DNA from 2 places in the Enterobacter cloacae complex sp. R_G8 genome. Region 1 is predicted to be linked to the other one. Evidence: predicted binding sites of a transcription regulator. Region 1 holds the regulator's gene; the other holds the start of a gene.
What was found. Region 1 encodes PurR, which represses purine synthesis genes. Its sites were predicted from a motif close to CANGCAAACGTTTGCNTG; they were not measured.

Region 1 (5,552 bases):
CGCTGCGGCACCGAGCGCATTGCCCAGATTGAACGCACCAATATTCACTGACGAGGAGAGGCCCGGCGCCTCATGCGCGACGCGCATTACGCGCATCTGCAGCGGCGGAACCACGGCAAAGGTGGCCGCCCCCCAGACGACCATCGCAATGGCCGCGCCAACTTCATTACGCGCCAGCCACGGGATGGCAACCATGATGACAATCAGCAGGGTCAGAAAACCCTTCAGCGTTCCGCTCACGGAGCGGTCAGCAAATTTCCCGCCCAGATAGTTACCAATCGAGAAGCCCACGCCAATCAGCACCAGCATCGCGGTGATAAAGATCGGCGTCGCGTGAGTGATGTCATGCAGCACCGGCGAAATATAGGTGTAAAGGGTAAACATCGCCCCGGCACCCAGCACGGTAGTAAGCAGCGCCGAGAGCACCTGCGGGCGCATCAGTACCGACAGCTCTTTACGTACCTCAGGCCGCTCACCAGCGCTGCCTTTCGGCAGGGAGAAGAACAACGCCACCATCGCGACAACGCCCAGTACGGCGGTTGCCAGGAACGACATACGCCAGCCAATGACCTCTCCCAGCCAGGTCGCCGCAGGAACACCGCCAATGTTGGCGATGGTCAGGCCCATAAACATGGTTGCCACGGCACTCGCCTGCTTGTGTTTGGGCACCACGCTTGCGGCAACCACCGACCCCAGCCCAAAGAAGGCACCGTGGTTAAGGCTGGTCAGAATGCGGGACAGCATCAGTGTGGTGTAATCCGGCGAAATGGCGGAGAGCACATTGCCGAGGGTAAAGATAGCCATCAGGAAAATCAGCGCGTTACGGCGAGCGCGGTGGGAAAGCAACAGCGTCATCAGCGGAGCACCAACCATTACGCCAATGGCATAGGCGCTGATTAACATCCCGGCTGCAGGGATAGAGACGTCCACACCGCGGGCGATAACCGGTAAGAGCCCCATAGGGGAGAATTCAGTAGTGCCAATCCCAAAAGCGCCAATCGCCAGGGCCAGCAGGGGAAAATTGATTTTCATGCGTCAACTCCGGATGCCGTGTCAGGTCGTGACACAGAACAAAGAAGGCGAAAGCATGACATTAATCACAAAAAATGAGAAGTTAACAAATTGGCAAAAGATTTTTGCCGGAGATGTAACAATCAGGGGAAGCGGGAGAGAGCGAACGCCCCCTCCGCGTAAATCAGTGCAGTGCAGCCGTCAGACCCGCGGCAACAATCAGCGCCAGCACAATAATGGTGGTGAACAGCGAAAACTTCAGATCGGAACTCATCAATTTTTCTCCTTTTAATCCCCCCACGAAAAGTGAGCTTGCTCATTTTTACACAATTTACGTCAAAAATCTTCCCGGATTTAAACGGATAACCACTTTAGCTCTTCCCCTTTTCATCAAGATAGGACAAAATTCCACGCTAAATTTATTAGCGTACCGGCCATTGACCCCCTCCTGACGTCCCGTGTCGTTTTCCTGGCGTGCCGCAATTCAAGATTGCGTGATAAGGGTGAGAGAAGGCAAACGTTTACCTTCAAGGTTTTCAGGAGTTTAGGATATGGTCTGGAGTGACATTTAATGGCAACAATTAAAGACGTAGCAAAACGCGCAAACGTTTCCACTACAACCGTATCACATGTAATTAACAAAACCCGCTTCGTGGCGGAAGAGACGCGCAACGCCGTCTGGGCGGCAATCAAAGAGCTGCACTACTCGCCGAGTGCCGTTGCGCGCAGTCTTAAAGTTAATCACACCAAATCTATTGGTTTGCTGGCGACCAGCAGTGAAGCGGCCTATTTTGCCGAAATCATCGAAGCGGTTGAGAAAAACTGCTTCCAGAAAGGCTATACCCTGATCCTCGGCAACGCGTGGAACAACATTGAAAAACAGCGCGCCTATCTGTCGATGATGGCGCAAAAACGCGTGGATGGCCTGCTGGTGATGTGCTCCGAGTATCCGGAGTCCGTGCTTTCCATGCTGGAAGAGTATCGTCATATCCCAATGGTGGTGATGGACTGGGGCGAAGCGCGCGCCGACTTTACCGACTCCGTCATCGATAACGCCTTTGAAGGCGGTTATATGGCGGGCCGCTATCTGATTGAACGCGGTCACCGTGAAATTGGCGTGATCCCGGGGCCGCTTGAGCGCAACACCGGTGCTGGCCGTCTGGCCGGATTTATGAAGGCGATGGAAGAAGCGCTGATCACCGTGCCGGAAAACTGGATCGTGCAGGGCGACTTTGAGCCGGAATCGGGCTACCGCGCCATGCAGCAGATCGTTTCCCAGCCGCATCGTCCAACGGCGGTGTTCTGCGGCGGGGATATCATGGCGATGGGGGCCCTGTGTGCGGCCGATGAGCTGGGCCTGCGCGTGCCGCAGGATATTTCCGTGATCGGCTATGACAACGTGCGCAACGCGCGCTTCTTTACCCCAGCGCTGACCACCATTCACCAGCCGAAAGACTCCCTGGGTGAAACGGCCTTCAATATGCTGATGGACAGGATCGTCAACAAACGTGAAGAGTCGCAGTCGATTGAAGTCCACCCGCGTCTTATCGAACGCCGTTCCGTTGCGGATGGTCCGTTCCGCGACTACCGTCGTTAATCACTGTACGGAGCCAGTTACGCTGGCTCCCGTAACCATTCCCGGTTAAGCGTTTCGCTGTCTCCCAGGTAATCCAGTAACCACGCCATGGCGGGCGACACGTCATTTTGTTGCCACGTCAGGCAGCAGGCTGCATCCGGGAACGGATTCTCCAGCGTCAGTTCGACCCATTCACCGGTATCGATTCTCGGCTTAGCGAAATGCACGGGCACCATCGCGACACACAGCCCGGCACTGAGGCAGGTCGCGGAGGACTCCCAGTCCGGCGCCACCACCCGCCGCTGATTATCCAGAAGCCAGGTAATACGTTTTGGCAACGAGCGCGAGGTATCTTCCAGCACCAGCGACGGCCAGTTGCGCAGCGTGTCGTCACTCAGCGGCCCCTCCATGGCAGCCAGGGGATGATCGCTTGCCACCACACATTTCCAGCTCAACATGCCCATATCACGAAACGCATAGCGTCCCCCGACGGGGATCGCCTGGGTCGCCCCAATCGCCATCTCTGCCCTGCCGTCCGCCAGCGCGTCCCAGACGCCGTTGAACACCTCCTGCGAGACGCGAAGTTCAACGTCTGAAAAATGACGATAGAAATCCACAATCATCTGCCGGGTGCGCTCGGGTTTGACGATGTTATCCACGGCAATGGAGAGATGCCCGCGCCAGCCGTTGGCGATCTGCTGACACTGTTCACGGGTGATCTGCATTTTTTTGATAACAGAACGCCCTTCTTTCAAAAACCACGCCCCTGCCGGCGTTAATTCCACATCGCGATGACGTCGTTCAAACAGCGGCACAGCCAGCCACTCTTCGAGCTGACGTACCGTGTAGCTTATCGCGGAGGGAACGCGGTGTAGCTCCTGTGCGGCACCGCTGAAACTGCCGTTTCGTGCGACAGCATCGACAACTTCAAGAGAATAATCTGACCACATTTTCTGCCTGCAAAAAATTTGAATGCACTAGCCAAATATTAGCGTTTCACAACCCGCTTTGCACTCCCTACACTCTGCGCCAGTGTCTACCTGCCTCCTCAAGGAGAATAAAACAATGCAACCCAGGAATGGATTTTTAGTCTGGCTCGGCGGTTTGAGCGTGCTGGGCTTTTTGGCCACCGATATGTACCTGCCCGCGTTTGCGGCGATGCAGGCAGATTTACAAACCCCTGCTGCGGCCATCAGCGCCAGCCTGAGTTTGTTCCTCGCGGGCTTTGCCATTGCACAGTTGCTCTGGGGCCCGCTCTCCGATCGCTTTGGGCGTAAACCGGTGCTGTTACTGGGCCTGGGCATTTTTGCCGTCGGCTGTCTGGGAATGTTATGGGTACGCGATGCGACCTGGCTGCTGGTGCTGCGCTTTGTGCAAGCCGTCGGCGTCTGTGCGGCAGCGGTGACCTGGCAGGCCCTTGTTACCGACTACTACCCGGCCAACCGCACCAACCGCATTTTCGCCACCATTATGCCCCTGGTAGGGCTTTCACCTGCCCTCGCTCCCCTGCTGGGCAGCTGGATCCTGGTGCATTTCGAGTGGCAGGCTATCTTCGCCACGCTGTTTGCCATCACGCTGGTACTGATGCTGCCGGCGTTTGCCCTCAAGCCCGCGCATAAAAAAGAGGCGCATGCCGACGCCAAACCGATCACGTTCCTCTCCCTGCTGAGCGCCAAAGCGTATCGTGGTAATGTCCTGGTCTATGCCGCCTGCTCGGCGAGCTTCTTCGCCTGGCTCACTGGCTCGCCGTTTATTCTGCACGATATGGGATACAGCCCGGCCGCCATTGGCCTGAGCTATGTCCCGCAGACCATCGCCTTCCTGCTGGGCGGATACGGCTGCCGTGCGGCACTGCAGAAATGGGAAGGCCAGCAGATGCTGCCATGGCTGCTGGTGCTCTTTGCTCTGAGTGTGATCGCCACCTGGGCTGTCGGTTTTATTCCGGGCGTCGGCCTGGTAGAGATATTGATTCCGTTCTGCGTGATGGCAGTGGCTAACGGCGCCATTTACCCTATCGTGGTGGCACAGGCGTTACGTCCTTTCCCGCAGGCGACAGGTCGTGCCGCTGCCCTGCAAAATACCCTGCAGCTGGGTCTGTGCTTCCTGGCAAGCCTGGTGGTTTCAGCGCTGATTGCCACGCCGCTGTTGACCACCACCAGCGTGATGCTGGCGACTGTTGTGCTGGCCGTGATGGGATATCGCGTGCAATCAGCCGCACAACGTGAGCTTGATAGCCCCACGCAGCCGGAAACGTCGCATGCGTAGTCACTGCGGAAAATATGTGACATTTCAGTGATTAGGTTGCTAAGAATTTTCTATTGAATCACCAAATTTTGAGGCCTATACTAAATTTGGTTCGATTAAATACGATAAATATTAAGTGTTAACGGGAGCCGGAGTGCTCCCGTTTTACCATGGAAGGCATTTCGGCAAGGGATATCTCCCTTCCTCTGTTCTACGTCGGATACTAGCCTCGCGGTATTTACCGTGAGATTTCTCACAAACCATAAAAAGCGTCTACGCTGTTTGAAGGTTCTGATCACAGTAAGGTGATGGAGAAGCTATGAGTTCATCGTGTATAGAAGAAGTCAGCGTTCCGGACGATAACTGGTCCCGGATCGTCAGTGAACTGTTAGGTCGTGCAGGCATCACTATCAACGGATCTTCACCCTCCGATCCGCAGGTCAAACATCCCGATTTTTTTAAACGCGTGCTGCGCGAGGGATCGTTAGGGCTGGGCGAAAGCTATATGGATGGCTGGTGGGATTGCGAGCGGCTGGATATTTTCTTTGCCAGCGTGTTGCGCGCCGGTCTGGAGAACCAGCTCCCCCGCAATATCAAAGATACGTTGCGCGTCGCTTCCGCCCGTTTGTTCAATCTGCAAAGTAAAAAACGGGCGTGGATAGTGGGTAAAGAGCACTACGATCTCGGTAACGATTTGTTCAGCCGCATGCTGGATCCCTTC
Region 2 (5,552 bases), 1.4 Mb from region 1:
ATGACAACCGGGCATCATGGAAAATAAAAGCATTCCCCAAGCCACGTCGCCCCTGGCCACGTGGCTTTCTTATCTGGAAAACCTGCACAGTAAAACCATCGATATGGGGCTTGAACGCGTAAGCCAGGTCGCTGCGCGTCTCGATGTGCTGAAACCGGCGCCGTTTGTTTTTACCGTCGCCGGAACCAACGGTAAAGGCACCACCTGCCGAACGCTGGAAGCTATCCTGATGGCAGCCGGTTACAAGGTTGGCGTTTACAGCTCTCCGCACCTGGTGCGCTATACCGAGCGGGTTCGCGTGCAAAACCGCGAACTGCCAGAGTCTGCGCATACGGCGTCGTTCGCGGAAATTGAAGCAGCGCGCGGTGAAATTTCATTAACCTATTTCGAATACGGAACTCTGTCGGCGCTGTGGCTGTTTAAGCAGGCGCAGCTGGATGTGGTGATTCTGGAAGTGGGTCTCGGCGGGCGTCTTGATGCCACCAATATGGTGGATGCCGATGTTGCGGTGGTCACCAGCATCGCGCTGGATCATACCGACTGGCTTGGCCCCGATCGCGAAAGTATCGGCCGTGAGAAGGCCGGTATTTTCCGCACGAATAAGCCTGCTGTGGTCGGCGAGCCGGATATGCCGCACACCATTGCCGATGTGGCAAAAGAGAAGGGCGCTCACCTGCTGCGACGTGATGTTGACTGGCAGTATGAGGTCCGGGACAACGGCTGGCGTTTCAGCGATGCACAGGGTGCGCTGGACAACCTGCCGCTGCCGCAGGTACCACAGCCTAACGCGGCAACCGCCCTGGCGGCACTGCGCGCAAGCGGACTGGCGGTGAGCGAACAGGCAATCCGCGACGGTATCCAGAATGCGATCCTGCCCGGGCGTTTTCAGATTGTCAGCGACGCTCCGCGGCTGATTCTGGATGTCGCACATAACCCGCATGCTGCGGCGTATCTCGCCGCGCGTCTCAAATCGTTACCAAAAACCGGGCGCGTGCTGGCGGTTATCGGTATGCTTCATGATAAAGATATCGGCGGTACGCTGGCCTGCATGGAGAGTGTTGTCGATAGCTGGTATTGTGCTCCTCTGGAGGGGCCGCGCGGCGCGACGGCTGAGCAGTTGCTGGAACATCTCGGCAAAGGCGCAATCTACAATAGCGTGGCTGAGGCCTGGCAAGCCGCGATGGCGGATGCTAAACCAGAAGATACCGTGCTGGTGTGTGGTTCGTTCCACACGGTGGCACATGTCATGGAAGTGATGGACGCGGGGAGAACCGGTGGCGAGTAAGTTTCAGAACCGTTTAACAGGAACCATTGTGCTGGTCGCGCTCGGGGTGATTATCCTCCCGGGTCTGCTCGACGGGCAGAAAAAGCATTACCAGGATGAATTTGCAGCCATTCCGCTGGTGCCGAAGCCGGGCGATCGCGACGAACCGGATATGCTGCCTGCGGCAACCCAGGCGCTGCCTGCTCAGCCGCCGGAAGGGGCGGCTGAAGAGGTGCGTGCCGGGGATGCGGCCGCACCGTCCCTCGATCCGTCTCGTCTGGCGGCGAATAACAACATCGAAATCGATCCGGTGCCGGTAGAGCAGCCGAAACCGGTTGAAAAACCGAAGCCGGTGGAAAAAACACAGCCGAAACCACAGCGGGATAAAACAGCAGAACAGCTGGCCGCAGCTTCAGAGACGCCGCCTGCGGCAAAACCGGCTCAGCAAGAGGCCGCGCCGACGGGGAAAGCCTACGTCGTGCAACTGGGTGCGCTGAAAAATGCCGATAAGGTCAATGAGGTCGTGGGTAAACTGCGCAGTGCGGGTTATCGCGTGTACACTTCACCTTCCACGCCAGTGCAGGGTAAAATCACCCGTATCCTTGTGGGGCCAGAAGCGTCTAAGGATAAGCTCAAAGGCTCGCTCGGTGAGCTGAAGCAGATCTCTGGCCTGAGCGGTGTGGTGATGAACTACAGCGCCAACTGATAAGGCTTCACCTCACACTCACCCTCTCCCCAGAGGGGCGAAGGGACGGTTTGCTCTCTCTCCCTTGAGGGAGAGGACTGGGGTGAGGGGGAATGGCAGGCGTCCACAGAGACGTCAAACGGAGGGGGCGTTGAACATTTTTTCAGCGCCTTTTTTATTTACGCGCGGGAAGGAAATCCCTACGCAAACGTTTTCTTTTTCTGTTAGAATTCGCCCCGAACTGGATGACAGGGCGTTAAATCGTGGGACACATATGGTCTGGATTGATTACGCCATCATTGCGGTGATTGGTTTTTCCTGTCTGGTTAGCCTGATCCGTGGCTTTGTTCGTGAAGCGTTATCGCTGGTGACTTGGGGTTGTGCTTTCTTTGTTGCCAGTCATTACTACACTTACCTGTCTGTCTGGTTCACGGGCTTTGAAGATGAACTGGTCCGAAATGGAATCGCCATCGCGGTGCTGTTTATCGCGACGCTGATTGTCGGCGCTATCGTGAATTACGTGATAGGTCAGCTGGTCGAGAAAACCGGTCTGTCAGGAACGGACAGGGTGCTCGGGATCTGTTTCGGGGCATTACGAGGCGTGCTGATTGTGGCCGCGATACTGTTCTTCCTGGATACCTTCACCGGGTTCTCCAAAAGTGAAGACTGGCAGAAATCGCAGCTCATTCCGGAGTTCAGCTTCATCATCAGGTGGTTCTTTGACTATCTGCAAAGCTCGTCGAGTTTCTTGCCCAGAGCGTAACCCGCTCTGAGATGTGGCTTAACGAGGAAAAGACGAATGTGCGGTATTGTCGGTATCGCCGGTTTCATGCCGGTAAACCAGTCGATTTATGACGCGTTAACGGTGCTTCAGCACCGTGGGCAGGATGCTGCGGGTATCATCACCATTGATGCAAACAACTGCTTCCGTTTACGCAAGGCGAATGGCCTGGTAAACGATGTGTTTGAAGCCCGCCATATGCAGCGTCTGCAAGGTAATATGGGGATCGGTCACGTTCGTTATCCTACTGCTGGCAGTTCCAGCGCCTCTGAGGCACAGCCTTTTTACGTTAACTCACCGTATGGCATCACGCTTGCTCACAACGGCAACCTGACCAACGCCCATGAGCTGCGTAAAAAGCTGTTTGAAGAGAAACGTCGCCACATTAACACCACTTCTGATTCAGAAATCCTGCTCAATGTGTTTGCCAGCGAGCTGGATAACTTCCGCCATTATCCGCTGGAAGCGGACAATATCTTTGCCGCCGTTGCTGCGACAAACCGCCAGATCCGCGGTGCCTACGCCTGCGTGGCGATGATTATCGGTCACGGCATGGTCGCCTTCCGCGATCCAAACGGTATCCGTCCGCTGGTGCTCGGTAAGCGTGACCTGGGTGATGGCCGTACCGAATATATGGTTGCCTCTGAAAGCGTGGCGCTGGACACCCTGGGCTTCGAATTCCTGCGTGACGTAGCCCCTGGCGAAGCGGTCTACATCACTGAGAAGGGCCAGCTGTTTACCCGTCAGTGTGCAGATAACCCGGTCAGCAACCCGTGCCTGTTTGAATACGTCTATTTCGCCCGTCCGGACTCGTTTATCGATAAGATCTCCGTCTACAGCGCCCGCGTGAACATGGGAACCAAGCTGGGTGAGAAGATTGCCCGCGAGTGGGACGATCTGGACATCGACGTGGTCATTCCTATCCCGGAAACCTCCTGCGATATCGCCCTGGAAATCGCCCGCATACTGGATAAGCCATACCGTCAGGGGTTCGTGAAGAACCGCTACGTTGGCCGTACCTTTATCATGCCGGGTCAGCAGCTGCGCCGTAAATCCGTGCGTCGTAAACTGAACGCTAACCGCGCTGAGTTCCGCGACAAGAACGTGCTGCTGGTGGATGACTCTATTGTGCGTGGCACCACCTCGGAGCAGATTATCGAGATGGCGCGTGAAGCCGGTGCGAAGAAAGTGTATCTGGCCTCTGCGGCGCCAGAAATTCGCTTCCCGAACGTGTATGGCATTGATATGCCTACCGCGAACGAGCTGATTGCACACGGCCGTGAAGTGGACGAGATTCGCCAAATCATCGGTGCCGATGGCCTGATTTTCCAGGATCTGAACGATCTTATCGACGCGGTGCGTGCCGAGAATCCGGATATTCAGCAGTTTGAATGTTCCGTGTTCAACGGGGTATACGTCACTAAAGACGTGGACCAGCAGTACCTCGACTATCTTGATTCGCTGCGCAACGACGATGCCAAAGCCGTCCAGCTGCAAAACGATCTCGAAAGCTTAGAGATGCACAACGAAGGTTGATTGTGCAGGCAAGTGAGGGCCTTCGCCCTCACTTGCAACTCCCCGCAAAATCCTGCACAGTCTGCCCTGAAATCAGTAAGGGCAAAAATCATGAAACGACTCATTGTTGGGCTCAGCGGTGCCAGTGGCGCAATCTACGGCGTGCGTTTGTTACAGGTACTGCGTGACGTACCAGAAGTAGAAACCCATCTGGTGATGAGCCAGGCGGCGCGTCAGACTCTCTCCCTTGAAACCGATCTCTCTCTGCGCGATGTGCAGGCGCTGGCAAACGTTGTACACGATGCCCGCGATATCGCCGCCAGCATCTCCTCCGGCTCGTTTAAAACGGCTGGCATGGTTATATTGCCCTGTTCAATTAAAACCCTCTCCGGCATCGTTAACAGCTATACCGACACGCTGGTGACGCGTGCGGCGGACGTGGTGCTGAAGGAGCGTCGCCCTCTGGTGCTTTGCGTGCGGGAAACGCCGCTGCATCTGGGGCATCTGCGTTTAATGACGCAGGCCGCTGAACTGGGCGCGGTGATCATGCCGCCCGTGCCGGCGTTTTATCATCGCCCGACCTCGCTGGATGATGTGATTAATCAGACGGTTAACCGCGTGCTGGATCAGTTTGATATCGACCTGCCCGAAGACCTCTTCACCCGCTGGCAGGGTGCATGATTCTGTGCACAAACAGTGTGCATGAAAAGAGACGTTGCCCTGTTTCAGGGCAAAACTGCAACGGCGATCATATCCTCGACATTTAATTCGTTTTTTCCCTTTTTCTCTCTCCGGTTCGTTCGGCAGACCTGCTATCTTTCACCATTAAGGCAATATCGCAACGTTTTATTAACATATTTAACGTCGAATTTTTGACCAGACGGCAATGTGGCATAAGACCTGCAAGAGAAGCCTGTAACACAACACACAACACAATACATAATAAAATCACGGTACTTGAGGGTAAATGTATGAAGAAGACGGTTCTGGCTCTGTCTTTGCTGGTGGGGTTAAGTGCAGCAGCAGGTAGCTACGCAGCGCTTCCACAGACAGTGCGTATCGGTACAGACGCAACTTACGCGCCATTCTCCTCTAAAGATGCGAAAGGCGACTTTGTTGGGTTTGATATCGACCTGGGTAATGAGATGTGCAAACGCATTGCGGTGAAATGCACATGGGTGGGCAGCGACTTTGATGCGTTAATCCCGTCGCTGAAAGCCAAGAAAATCGACGCCATTATCTCTTCTCTCTCCATCACCGAAAAACGTCAGCAGGAGATTGCCTTCTCTGACAAGCTCTACGCCGCG

Region 2: the regulator PurR is predicted to act here: its motif matches at 2,151-2,168, upstream of cvpA (colicin V production protein).

Annotation. Positions count from the first base shown of each region.
Region 1 covers NZ_CP102246.1:3,063,169-3,068,720, forward strand. Annotated here, with positions in the region: gene NQ842_RS14485 (MFS transporter) at 1-1,032, opposite strand, end outside; gene NQ842_RS14490 (YnhF family membrane protein) at 1,196-1,285, opposite strand; gene purR (HTH-type transcriptional repressor PurR) at 1,583-2,608, shown strand; gene punR (DNA-binding transcriptional activator PunR) at 2,626-3,537, opposite strand; gene punC (purine nucleoside transporter PunC) at 3,653-4,852, shown strand; gene cfa (cyclopropane fatty acyl phospholipid synthase) at 5,151-5,552, shown strand, end outside.
Region 2 covers NZ_CP102246.1:1,632,685-1,638,236, forward strand. Annotated here, with positions in the region: gene folC (bifunctional tetrahydrofolate synthase/dihydrofolate synthase) at 17-1,285, shown strand; gene dedD (cell division protein DedD) at 1,275-1,970, shown strand; gene cvpA (colicin V production protein) at 2,224-2,712, shown strand; gene purF (amidophosphoribosyltransferase) at 2,749-4,266, shown strand; gene NQ842_RS07830 (UbiX family flavin prenyltransferase) at 4,357-4,926, shown strand; gene argT (lysine/arginine/ornithine ABC transporter substrate-binding protein ArgT) at 5,217-5,552, shown strand, end outside.